4 regions of the Pectinatus sottacetonis genome follow, and region 2 is predicted to be linked to each of the others. Evidence: riboswitches for the same ligand, from Rfam matches in the RefSeq annotation. Region 2 holds a riboswitch; each other region holds the start of a gene.
The links. Region 2 has a riboswitch for thiamine pyrophosphate ahead of thiM (hydroxyethylthiazole kinase). Riboswitches for the same ligand answer to the same signal wherever they lie in the genome.
Positions count from the first base shown of each region.

Region 1 (3,189 bases), 840 kb from region 2:
GCCCTTGGTATGTCCGCCGACAGCAACCGTTACACCACCGGATATTTTAGTTATGCCTATTTTTACTAAATGATTACGCATGTCTGGTTTTTCCCGTGTTGATAAGGTTATTCCGGCACGTGGCATAAAGATTCTTAGCGCAGTTATATATTGAACAAGATCAATGTCATTAACTATTGATTTAGGAGCATAGCCGGCAGAGCAGGGCCTTATTCTGGGAGTAGATATGGCAATTTCGACTTCTTTATATTTATGTTGCAGATAATCAGCATGGACGCCAGTGAAAAAGGCTTCCTCCCGCCATTCATTAAGACCAAGCAATGCACCGACATTCACATTTCTCATCCCGGCTTTACAGGCTCGTTCAGGTGCGTCAAGCCGGTATTCATAATTTGCTTTGGGACCGCCTGGATGAAGTGTTTTGTAAATATCCTTATTATAACATTCCTGGAACATAGTCATTCCGTCGACACCCGCTTTTACAGCACGTATGTAATCTTCAAGGGAAAAGGAGTATACTTCAATGGAAACACTATCGAAATATTCACGCAAAACTTTAACAGCAGATAAAATATAATTAACAGGGCTGTATTTTTTTGATTCACCAGTGAGAACAAGAATGTTTTTTAAGCCTGTTTGTGATATGGCGGCGGCCTCTTTTTTTATTTCCTCCATATTTAGACAGCGACGGTTGATGTTATTATTATGGTTAAAACCGCAGTAAACACAAAGATTATCACAATAATCAGCTATATACATGGGAGTAAACAGTTGCATTGTATAGCCAAAGTTTTTTATTGTTTCCTCACGTGAACGTCGAGCCATTGCTTCCAAATGTTTTTGAGCAGCAGGTGCCAGTAAAGTTAGAAAATCCATACGAGTTAAATGCGGCGTATTCAAAACACGTAATACATCAGTAGATGTTATTCCCGCAAAAAAGCTTTTGAAATCAAGCTGAGTATATTTTTGTTTTTCTTCTAAAAAAGATGCGGTGGTCAATTATGCTTCCTCCTTATGTAAAAAACCGGTAAGTGGAGAGGAAGCACTGGCACTGATTGTTCCCAGTACGCGGCCTATTCCAGCCAGATAAGCTGTCCGTCCGGCATCGACAGCTTTAGAAAAGGCTTGAGCCATTTTCAAAGGATCTTTGGCAGTGGCTACTGCTGTATTGACAAGTACAGCTGCAGCACCCATTTCCATACATTCAGCAGCTTCTGAAGGTTTGCCTATACCAGCATCAACAACTACAGGCAGGTCAATTTCATCGATTAATATTTGAACCAATTCTTTTGTACGCAGGCCTCTGTTAGAACCAATAGGGGCAGCAAAAGGCATTACAGCAGCAACTCCAGTGTCGCAAAGGCGTTTTGCTGTCATTAAGTCAGGGCTGATATAGGGAAGTACAGTGAACCCTTCTTTTACAAGAGTTTCAGAAGCTTTTAAAGTTTCCATATTGTCAGGCAGTAAATATCTGTTATCGGATATTACTTCTATTTTTATCCAGCTGCCACAGCCCATAGCTTTAGATAAATGGGCAATACGTATAGCTTCATCGGCGGTGCGTGCACCTGATGTATTGGGCATAAGTATTACATCATCAGGAATATAATCGAGAATGTTTTCTTCATGGGAACCTTGATTGGCACGCCGCAATGCTACTGTTACTACAGATGCATTTGCGGCATGGATGACATCAGGCATATTTCGGTTGTTAGAAAATTTACCTGTACCAATAAAAAACCGGCTTTTTAAAATTTTACCATTAATTTGTAAATTGTCATTAGTATTACTTTTTATCATTTGGAACCGCCTCCTACAAAAGTGATTATTTCTATTGAGTCATTTTCGCTAAGAAAAATATCAGGCCAAGCATGTTTGTTTGTGATCTGCTCGTTGAGCTCTGCCACAGCATGGCCGGCAGTCATATTTTTCTGTTCCATTAGTTCTTGCAAAGTTGTTTTTGCAGGAACGACAGTTTTTTCCCCATTTACAATTACTTGCAAAACATCAACTCCTTAAAATAAAAAAACGTCTATCCTGATCAGGATAGACGTAAACTTCTATTACCAATACTTCCTACGCAGGCATTATCCCGATCAGGTCAAAGGTCAGGTGCTTACAGCCCTTTCTCAGCCTATAACATAGGCTCCCTTGTAAAAATATTTATTTTATATATGCTATTTTATGCCGATAAAGTAAATTTGTCAAATCATTAAAAAATAATATCATATTACCAATTGATTCCATTGCCGGAAATGATATTATCTTGGGGGGCGTTGGACAGCTGTAAGTTCATCATTACAGGCATATTGGCTTCGGCTGTTATCCACTTTTGCAGTTTTGCGGCATCCTTTGGCTGCATTGCTTCTTTTACGAAAACAATAACAAAAAATTTTTTAAATACTATATTGCCTTTATCGTCTGTAGAAGAAATAGAAGCACCTTCAATATTTTCTACTTGGGGAAATAGGATGCTGGCACTTTTGTTTAGAGAAGTAAGGAGCTTTTTATCATCATTGAGCCGAAGATAAGCGGGATAATAGGAAACACTGAGAGTTTTATATTTTTTTAGTTCAGCTTCTTTAGTTGAAAGCAGGTTATTGTTGTTTGATTCATTAAGCTTATTTTCAATAAGGCTCTGGACATCATCTTTGCTTATAGCGCGTGAATAATTGTTTTGAATGATTTTTAAGCGAAAATCGCGTAATTGGTTATATTTTTTTAACGATGTAGTTAAAGAGGCAATTTCATGTTCTTGTAAAGGTTGTCCTATTAAAATAATTTCCAGGAGTTTGTCATTTGGAAGCATTTTGTAAGATATTACCTGCGAGTTGTCAAAGATGAAATTATCTGCTATATATGTTTTCATTTCAGTAGTTTCCAAATTAAGTTTTACACTTTTATAGGCCATATATATACTGGGAATTATAGTTAAAATTCCTATTATTACCAGATATGTACGCTGACGGTTAAATATTCGCCGCGAAATATAAGCTTTGCTGGGAATACGTATCATTTTTAAAAAGATAAAACTAGCCAGGCAGATAAAAAAGCTATTGATGAAAAAAAGATATAATGCCCCCAGAAAAAATTTTGCTGAATGTATAGATAATCCATAACCGGCTGTGCATAATGGAGGCATGAGAGCTGTAGCAATGGCAACACCAGGAATCACGTTGCTTTTTTCTT
Region 1 is NZ_WIQK01000001.1:1,642,427-1,645,615, forward strand. It holds gene thiH (2-iminoacetate synthase ThiH) at 1-999, opposite strand, end outside; gene I6760_RS07665 (thiazole synthase) at 1,000-1,800, opposite strand; gene thiS (sulfur carrier protein ThiS) at 1,797-2,003, opposite strand; TPP riboswitch at 2,057-2,163, opposite strand; gene I6760_RS07675 (DUF389 domain-containing protein) at 2,231-3,189, opposite strand, start outside.
Region 1: it holds a riboswitch for thiamine pyrophosphate, as region 2 does, so the genes downstream of both, thiS (sulfur carrier protein ThiS) here and thiM (hydroxyethylthiazole kinase) in region 2, are expected to answer to the same signal.

Region 2 (3,189 bases):
TTGCTTACGCCAATAAGCTTGGCATAAGTCGTCTTGCCGGTATAGGCGCTATTGATAAAGATAAAACCCTCAATCTTAATGAAGTCGTATTAAACTATAAACACACTCCTATTTACAAGGGATTCAGCGGCGCAGCCTGTACCAACCAGGAAGTTACATGGACAACACAAGTCAAGACTTATGAAGATATAACAACAGTTGTGCCAATAAAAGATGAGCTTGATAATGAAATAAACAGTGTCGTTACAGTAACAATGCCTATTGAGGATCTGCGCATGCTTGTCGCACATGCAGCCGGATATACAGCTAAATACAGTCTTGACACAATTGTCGGGATCAGTCCGGCCTGTAAACTAATGAAAGAACGTGCACTACGAGCAGCAAAAAAGAATAATCATATTTTACTACAAGGAGAACCAGGTACCGGTAAACAACGGCTAGCTCATGGAATCCATATGGCCGGAGCCAGATCTAATGGTCCTCTTATTTCCCTCAACTGTGGTGATGTTCCGCCAGAACTTTTGGAGCAAGAATTATTCGGTGCAAAAACAGGAAAAGAAGTAAGTCATCCTGGTAAACTAGAATTAGCCAGTGGTGGTACTCTGCTTATGGATGAAATAGAAAAACTGCCCATTTCAATAGCAGAAAAATTAGCAGAAGCTCTGCATGATAAAAAAATATATCGCATAGGTGAAGAAATTGAAAGAAGTATCAATGTAAGAATCATCGCTTCATCAGATGGTAATTTGCGCCGTTTATGTGAAAAAGATCTATTTGATAAAAAATTATTCGAGATCGTGTCCCGCAGTATTATCCACTTACCTCCACTCAGAAGCCGACGTGAGGATATTTCACTTCTTTCTAAAAGTATTTTAAATGAATTGACCACTCAACATAAAATATCACCAAAACAGCTGGATAATGCTGCTTTGAAAATATTATCTGAATATGATTGGCCGGGAAATATAAAACAACTGCAGGGAGTAATAGAAAATGCTGTTCTCAATACTCAGGGTAATATTATAAAGGCAGAAAATATCAATCTCATGGGCAATATAAAACCTAGCAGTAAATGGAAAGAGGATAAAGATATATTCGTAAGAGCTTGGCAATCAGCCGGGGGAAATGTCAGTCGTCTTGCCAATCTTCTCGGCGTAAGCCGTGTAACACTTTATCGCTACATAAAAAAATACGGAGTAGAAAAATAAAAGCATCCGTCATATAATATGCAGGGGTACTCAAATGAGTTGAGAAGGTTAAACCTGACCCTTTGAACCTGTTAGTTAATACTAACGCAGGGAGCTGAATAAAAAACTGCTTGCCAATGGACAGGCAGTTTTTTATTATAAACTTATGTTGGTACTAAAATAATTAATTTTCAGTATCTAACTAAAGAAATGAGGTAAATTTTATTGATTTCCCAAGAAAATATACAAAAAGAAATTATTCACGCAGTAAATACTGTAAAGAAAGAAAATCCAATGGTAGCTTCTATAACAAATACTGTCACCATAAATTTTGTAGCTAATGCCCAGCTTGCCGTTGGCGGCTCAGCAGCTATGATTTATTTACCAGATGAGGCTGAGACTTTAGCCAAAGCTGGTAATGCCATGTATATCAATTTTGGCACATTGCTACCGATTTATGAAGAATCAATTCCCCGAACTGCAAAAATCTTATACGATTCCCATAAATCATGGGTATTAGATCCTGTAGGTATAGGTGCGGGCAGCCTAAGAAAAAAACTTCTTAAACTATTAAAAGGCTATAGACCCAGCATAATCCGCGGCAATGCTTCAGAAATTATTGCCTTGGCTAACCTATGGGAACTACCAAGTGGCAGAACACATTCAGGCATACGTGGAGTAGATTCCACAGATAAAGTAATTTCTGCCAGACAATCAGCAATTTCCTTGGCAAAATGGACCAATGGTACTGTAGCTGTATCAGGTGAAACAGATTTAATAACAAATGGCCGAGAAATCATTTTTTCTTACGGCGGTTCCCATTTCTTAAAAATGATTACTGGTTCAGGCTGTTCTTTAGGCGGTGTTGCTGCTATATATGCGACCGTCACTAGTCCATTCATTGCTGCGCTTACCGCTGTATCAATATATAATTTAGCTGGAAAACGCGCTGAAAAGATCGTACATGGTCCAGGACATTTTCAGGCTCAATTTCTTGATGAATTATATAAAGCCACTGCTGAAGATATAGCTGCCAATTTATTTACTATAGAGGAGATATAAAATAATGAATACATTAATTGCTGTTGCCATAGCTCCCTGTGGTGTGGGAGATGAACTATCATCAGATGTTGCCAAAGTAGTAAAAGTCATTCGCAATTCCGGTCTTCCCAATCGTACTAACTCCATGTTTACCGAAATCGAAGGCGAATGGGATGAAGTCATGCAAGTAGTTAAAGAAGCTACATTTATATTAGCTGAAAAAGGAATACGCACCGAAGTAGTTTTAAAAGCAGATATACGCCCTGGTTTTAAAAATATGATGCAGGAAAAACCAGCAAAAGTAAATCATATCTTAGGAGCACAAAAATGAATATAAGAAAGAATTTAAATATTTCTGCTTATCTGGTAATAGGTCCCGAAAACACCAAAAATCGGCCTGTTCAAAATATCATAGCAGCTGCTGTCAGTGCCGGTTTTACTTGTATTCAAATACGTTCCAAGACAGCATCAGCCCGTGAACTTATTGCAATAACCGCCCAAGCCGCTGCTGTTATTGCTGCTGCCCATAAGCAAAATAACATTTCTCTTCTCGTAGATGATCGGCTTGATGTTGTCCTGGCCGCACGAGAAGCCGGTACCAAAGTTGATGGCATCCATGTTGGACAAACAGATATTCCTGTTTCTGTCTGCCGAAAATATCTGGGAGAAAACTCTATAATAGGCTTATCTGCTAAAACAGATGAATTATTTTCTTATGTAAAAACAGCTGATGTAAGCCAAATTGACTATTTTGGCGCAGGACCACTGCACAAAACCCCTACTAAACTAGATTGCGGTTTAGATAAACACGGACAAATAATCACAAGAAGTTTTGCTGATATTGCCAAGCTAGTCGAAATAAGTCCTATTCCCGTTGTTGTTGGCGGCGGCGTAAAAATAAATGATATTCCTCAACTTGCCCAGACAAAGGCCGCCGGATTCTTTGTCGTATCAGCAGTAA
Region 2 is NZ_WIQK01000001.1:2,486,960-2,490,148, reverse strand. It holds gene I6760_RS11660 (sigma 54-interacting transcriptional regulator) at 1-1,208, shown strand, start outside; TPP riboswitch at 1,221-1,318, shown strand; gene thiM (hydroxyethylthiazole kinase) at 1,413-2,249, shown strand; gene I6760_RS11650 (thiamine-binding protein) at 2,254-2,559, shown strand; gene I6760_RS11645 (thiamine phosphate synthase) at 2,556-3,189, shown strand, end outside.

Region 3 (3,189 bases), 2.3 Mb from region 2:
GTTCCTCGCCATAATTCAATGGAGAAACATCCTGTCCACCACTCAATATAAGTCCATCGCAAAGCTCTATTGTTGCTTTAATGTTAGCTTCATCTGCTTCAAAAGGAATAATTACAGGCACCCCTCCTGCATCCTCTACGGAACGAACATAATCCGAATTTACATAAGCACGGGGATAGCCGCGGAATACTCCACTATCATCAGCTAAAATACTACCGGAAATACCTATTATTGGTTTTCTCATATTCTGCCTCTTTTTCTATAATTTTTTCTGACGTCTTCAGCGTTATCAATCATTATTATAATGGTAATAATTTATAATGCTTATAGCTAAAGCTATTTCTAATTTATATTTATTATATAATATTTAATTTACAAAGAAAAGAAAAAATTATAGACATTTTATATTTTTACGGCAACACATCATATTAAAAACTATAACTTTTCATTGACAAGGTTATTTATTTTATTTATTATTGTTATGAAATAGTGTATTTGAAAGGATGATAAAATGATTTACTGTCCAAAATGTGGTGCGCCATTAAACGATGATGCTTGTTTTTGTACAAAATGTGGCGAAAAAATCACTAAAACGGAATTATCCAATGATCTTAAAGAAAATTCCTATAGTGATTCGTCTGATAGTTATATACCAGTACGTAATTCATCAGATAAAAATCTGACTTTGTTAGTTTATGTTCTTCATCTGCTGGGAGTTTTCTTCTTTATCACGCCTTTTGCTGCCATTATTATAAATTATATTAAAAGAGATGATATGTCAGGGACCTGGCTTGAAAGCCATTTTGCCTGGCAGATAAAGACCTTTTGGATTGGACTGCTTCTCGGAGTTGTTGGAGCTATTACCTCGTTTTTCATAATAGGTTTGTTCATTTTAATACTTGATGGTATTTGGCTATTATACAGAAACATCAAGGGTATATTATCCCTTAATGAAAACAAACCTATGGATTATACATTCTTTTAATCCACCTAAAATTTATTGCTTAACATATTTTGTAAAGGGACAAAAATAAATTTATGAGAATACTATTTTTTATTTCATCATTTGCAATAGGCGCTGTGTCGGCAACAGCCGCAGAACAATCAAACATATAATAAGCTCCGGCACGAGATAACTGGCATTAAAGACTATCGAATACCAATATGGTGACATTCCCGCCGGTGCATAACTGCCAAAAAATACAACCCCTGATATAAAATGACAGCTAAATCTTCCCAATATACCAACAAATGTTCCCAGATATATCCTGTCTTTAAAATAACCGGCCAAACCAATTGCCATATATGGCAGAGGATAATCGAATAATACCTGCACAGGGTGAAGAATAAACGGATCCTGGATAAGATTAATAAGTCCATATGTAAATCCCGCCAGATATCCCACAGCTGGTCCGTAACGAAAAGCAATAAATAAAAGCGGCACCATACCGCCCAGAGTAATACTGCCTCCCTGCGGCATATGATAAAGGCGGAATATATGCAGTATCACTGTCAATGCCACCATTAATGAAATATTTATAACCATCCGCGTATTAATTTTTATTTTCTTTATATAAATAAATGCCGCAATTAATAAAAATAATCCTATCAAGGCAAAAATACTTATCGGTGAAGCTAAAACAGACATTACATGCTTAGAAAAAATTGTTATCATTTTTTATCCCCATTTCAAGAAAAACACCGTCTTCCTATTATTTATAGGGAAAACGGTGTTTTTTATCGTTTCCCTTCGCTGGCATTATCCAGATCAGGTCAAAGGGTTATGAAAATCCATTTCATTCTCAGCCATAACGGCACCCCTAATATTAACAATTTTATTTTAGATAAATACATCCATGCTGTCAAGTACATATAATCATTAGCTGGCATAATTTCTTTTATAGCTGACAGATTTTTGCAATTTATTGTTTTGCTGCTGAATATATTACTATCCTGGTATTATTCTTCGTTTTTTATATAGAAAATTTATTTATTATCTCACTTAATTGCACAGCCATCTGAGCCAATGAATTAGCTGCTGTCTTTATTTCCTGCATGGAATTAGCCTGTGAGGCTCCCGAGGAAGCTATATGCTCAACACTGGTCATATTATCCTTAAGAAATACACTCAATTCCTGTATAGAAGAATTAACTTCGCAACTGTTAGCTTTTTGTTTCTTTGATATTGTCAATATTTTTTGCAGCTGCTTGTTTAATTCTTCGATGACATCATATATCTGCTTAAATACTGCCACTGTCTTCTGTACTGATTCCACTCCGGTTTGTACTGTATGACGGTTTTTTTCCATGGTATCAATAGCTTTTGTAGTATCAGCTTTTACTTCATTTACTATACTGGCTATTTCTTTAGCCGCTTCTTCCGACTGGGATGCCAGTTTAGAAACTTCCTCGGCAACTACCGAGAATCCCTTCCCATGTTCACCTGCCCGGGCTGCCTCAATAGCTGCGTTCAGTGCCAGCAAATTAGTTTGTCCAGCTATTCCAGTTATTGTATCGACAATTTGCCCTATCTGCTGTGATTTTTCTCCCAATACAGATATTACATCAGTAGTTTTATCCACATCTAATTTTATGTCAGTGATCTTACGTACTACATCATCTGATTGCTTAGAGCCATTATCAATAATAGTTTTACTATTTTGGACAGACTTCGCTATTGTATCAGCAAACTGGGCTGTCTTTTCTACATGCTCTACCATATTAGCAACCATATTTATAGAATGTTCTGACAGGGACATTTTTTCTTTGGTATTTTTTACTGTGTTTTTTACTGTATCCTGAATATTTTTAGTCAAGTCCCCTACTGAATCAATAGATGAGGAAAGTTCTTCGGATGCTGCAGAAACAGTTTCACTCGCTGTAGCTGTTTCTGTAATTACTTTTTTCAAACTTGAAGTCATGGTATTGAAATGACTGCCCAGCTCCTGAAGTTCCACGGCACCTTCCATCTCAATTTTCTGCCGCAGATCACCGGCAGCTATCTTCTGCGCAGCTGTCATTAATTTTTTCAATGGATTAATAATACCCGCCGCTACTTTAAAAGCAATAAAAACACTGATAAGGGCAAAAATCAATATCAGCATAAGTGTAATTCCTATATTATAAAAAAGGGTATGATAAAGATCGGACATTGGCTGATAGGTAATTACTCCCCAATTGTAGCCTTTT
Region 3 is NZ_WIQK01000001.1:222,454-225,642, forward strand. It holds gene I6760_RS00955 (gamma-glutamyl-gamma-aminobutyrate hydrolase family protein) at 1-244, opposite strand, end outside; gene I6760_RS00960 (DUF4870 family protein) at 512-985, shown strand; gene thiT (energy-coupled thiamine transporter ThiT) at 1,055-1,675, opposite strand; TPP riboswitch at 1,729-1,832, opposite strand; gene I6760_RS00970 (methyl-accepting chemotaxis protein) at 1,974-3,189, opposite strand, start outside.
Region 3: it holds a riboswitch for thiamine pyrophosphate, as region 2 does, so the genes downstream of both, thiT (energy-coupled thiamine transporter ThiT) here and thiM (hydroxyethylthiazole kinase) in region 2, are expected to answer to the same signal.

Region 4 (3,189 bases), 970 kb from region 2:
AGATACTTGTTGACGGCCATTTACAAATACGCAGTTATGATGCACAAGACGGCTCTAAACGATATGTAACCGAAATAATCGCTAATGATATCGAATTTATGGGTTCACGTCCTGCTGGTGCTGGTACTAACATCGATACTTCCAATAAACCATCAGCTCCATCTTCAAATGCAGGTTCAGCTGCATCTTTTGGTTCGGAATTACCCCCTGATGAAGAAATCCCCTTTTAGTTAAGGATTATCCATTTCACTACAGTCTTTAAACAATATAGATGTAGTGAAATGAATCGTAAAACCGTGAAATTCACGGAACAGCCACAAAGGCAGCTTATTAAGTGGTAAAAATTTCATTATAGGAGGTACTTACATTGGTTAAACGTGATAGAGGCAGAAGGCCAAAAAGAAAAGTTTGCAGTTTCTGCGCAGATAAAGTAGAATCTATTGATTATAAAGATGTTGCAAAATTACGTCGTTTTATTACAGAACGTGGTAAAATTTTACCACGTCGTATTTCCGGTAATTGCGCACGCCATCAGCGTCAGGTAACATTAGCTATTAAACGTGCTCGTAATATTGCATTACTACCGTTTACTGCTGAATAAATAAAAAAGGATGCGGCAAAATGAGAAATCATTTTGCCGCATCTTTTTTATTTATAAAAAATTGCTTATCTGACTGTCAACACAGGGCAGTCCGCATGTGTAACCAAATATTGGCTCACACTTCCCATTATTATCTGCTTAATTGCTCCCAAGCCTCTACTGCCCATAACAATTAAATCAGCTTTACATTCCTTAGAATATTTTAAAATCATTTTAGCAGGATCACCAATCTTAAGAATATATTCTGTCCCTGATACATCACCAATAGTTTGTTTAGCTTTTTCCAGTACTTTTTTGCCTTGTTGATCTATATCCTCAGGAATATACGCATTAAGACTGAGCCGTTCGAATGCAGAAACAGCTGTATTTAAGTCAATAACATATAAAACAACAACTTTAGCCTTACTCAATCCTGCTAAATAGGCAGCTTCTCTCATAGCATGTTCCGAATGAACGGAACCGTCAATAGGTACTAAGATAGATTTTAATTCATTCATTGCCGCACCCTCTTTATTAAAATTTAGCAAAACATTTTATTTTTGTAATCTTTATATTTTATATTTCGATAAAATTCATTAAATTCCTTGTTTTATTTTTTCTTTGTATAAGTTGTATTTTTATTTCGCATGAAGTAAAATATATACTAAAAAATAATTTTATTATTTATGAATGATTCAACTGCTTGACACTAATACTATATTTTGTTAGACTAATTCTGCAGGGGTGCTCTTATGCTGAGAGGGCTTTGCCCAACCCTTTGAACCTGTTGGTTAATACCATTGTAGGGAAGCTGATAAAAGAAGGAAAAGTCTGCTTTTCTATAAAGCAGACTTTTTTTATTAACCAAAATCAATTATGCCATAAATGGCAGAAAAGAGGATACATATGTCATATAAAACTCAAATGGAAGCGGCAAAACAAGGCATAATTACCGACCAAATTGCCCTTGTTGCCAAAAAAGAAAATCGAACTGCTGATTGGATTAGAGAACGTGTTGCCAACGGAACCATAACTATACCAGCTAACATTCACCACAGCTCTCTTTCCGCCGAAGGAATAGGTGACGGCTTAAAAATTAAAATTAATGTAAACCTTGGTATATCAGGAGATGCCAAAAATTATGATCTTGAAATGGATAAAGTAAAAATGGCTGTTAAAATGGGCGCTGAATCTATCATGGACCTGTCAAATTATGGCAAGACACATGAATTTCGCGAAAAACTGATCGCATATTCTCCAGCCATGATCGGAACTGTTCCCATGTATGACGCCATAGGCTATCTGGAAAAGGATCTATTAAAAATGACTGCCGATGATTTTCTCCGTGTGCTAGAAGCACATGCTAAAGAAGGCGTAGATTTTATGACCATTCACGCCGGTATAAATCGCCGAGCTGTCGAAGGTTTCAAGCGCTCTGGCAGAAGAATGAATATCGTATCTCGCGGCGGTTCTCTTCTATTTGCCTGGATGCAAATGACCGGCAATGAAAACCCCTTCTTTGAACATTATGATAATGTTCTTGAAATACTGCGTGAACATGATGTCACTATATCCATTGGCGACTCTTTACGTCCCGGCTGTCTTGATGACTCCACTGATGCTGGACAAATTGGTGAATTAATTGAAATAGGCTATCTTACTGAGCGTGCTAGAAAAGCCGATGTACAGGTTTTAGTTGAAGGTCCTGGACATATGTCCATTGATGAAATTGCTGCTAATATGAAACTGCAGAAAAGACTGTGCCATAATGCCCCATTTTATGTATTAGGTCCATTAGTCACAGATATTGCCCCTGGATATGACCACATAACCTCTGCCATAGGCGGAGCCATTGCTGCTGCTAACGGTGCTAATTTTCTTTGTTATGTAACTCCTGCTGAACATTTAAGGCTGCCTGATCTCAATGATGTTCGTGATGGAATAATTGCCACTAAAATTGCTGCCCATGCTGCCGATATAGCTAACAAACTTCCCGGAGCAAGAAACCAGGATAACCGTATGGCTGATGCCCGTCACAACCTTGACTGGGATGCCATGTTCAAAGAGTCCATCGATCCTCAAAAGGCAAAACAATACTATGAAAGCACACCTCCATCAGAACGCCATACCTGCTCAATGTGCGGCAAAATGTGTGCCGTAAGAACTACGAACAAAATACTTGATGGCGAAAAAGTTCTTTTTTGCGATGAAAACAGGAACTGTGATAAATAACAATTTTTATATCTATGCCTGAGTTTAACAGTACCAAAGAAATTGCCAGATAAATAATACTAAAGCTCATATATAAGCGGCTTCTGCACTTCTAAAAGCAGAGGCTGCTTATTTTTATAATAAACTATCACTTAAAACTAATTCTTTTGTTTTTCTTGCTACACAATTATTTTTTCGTTACAATAAAAATAGTTATAGTGAGGTGAAAATTATGATGGATTTACATTGCCATACCCTGGCATCGGATGGACAGTATACGCCAACACAGCTCGTTTATGCCGCAAAAAAAGCGGGGATTTCAGTATTATCAATAACCGACCATGATACCATAGACGCTTTAGAAGAAGGAGTTCAAGCTGCTAAGCAATTAAATATTC
Region 4 is NZ_WIQK01000001.1:1,519,462-1,522,650, reverse strand. It holds gene I6760_RS06990 (single-stranded DNA-binding protein) at 1-230, shown strand, start outside; gene rpsR (30S ribosomal protein S18) at 368-601, shown strand; gene I6760_RS06980 (universal stress protein) at 667-1,098, opposite strand; TPP riboswitch at 1,311-1,407, shown strand; gene thiC (phosphomethylpyrimidine synthase ThiC) at 1,487-2,812, shown strand; gene I6760_RS06970 (PHP domain-containing protein) at 3,024-3,189, shown strand, end outside.
Region 4: it holds a riboswitch for thiamine pyrophosphate, as region 2 does, so the genes downstream of both, thiC (phosphomethylpyrimidine synthase ThiC) here and thiM (hydroxyethylthiazole kinase) in region 2, are expected to answer to the same signal.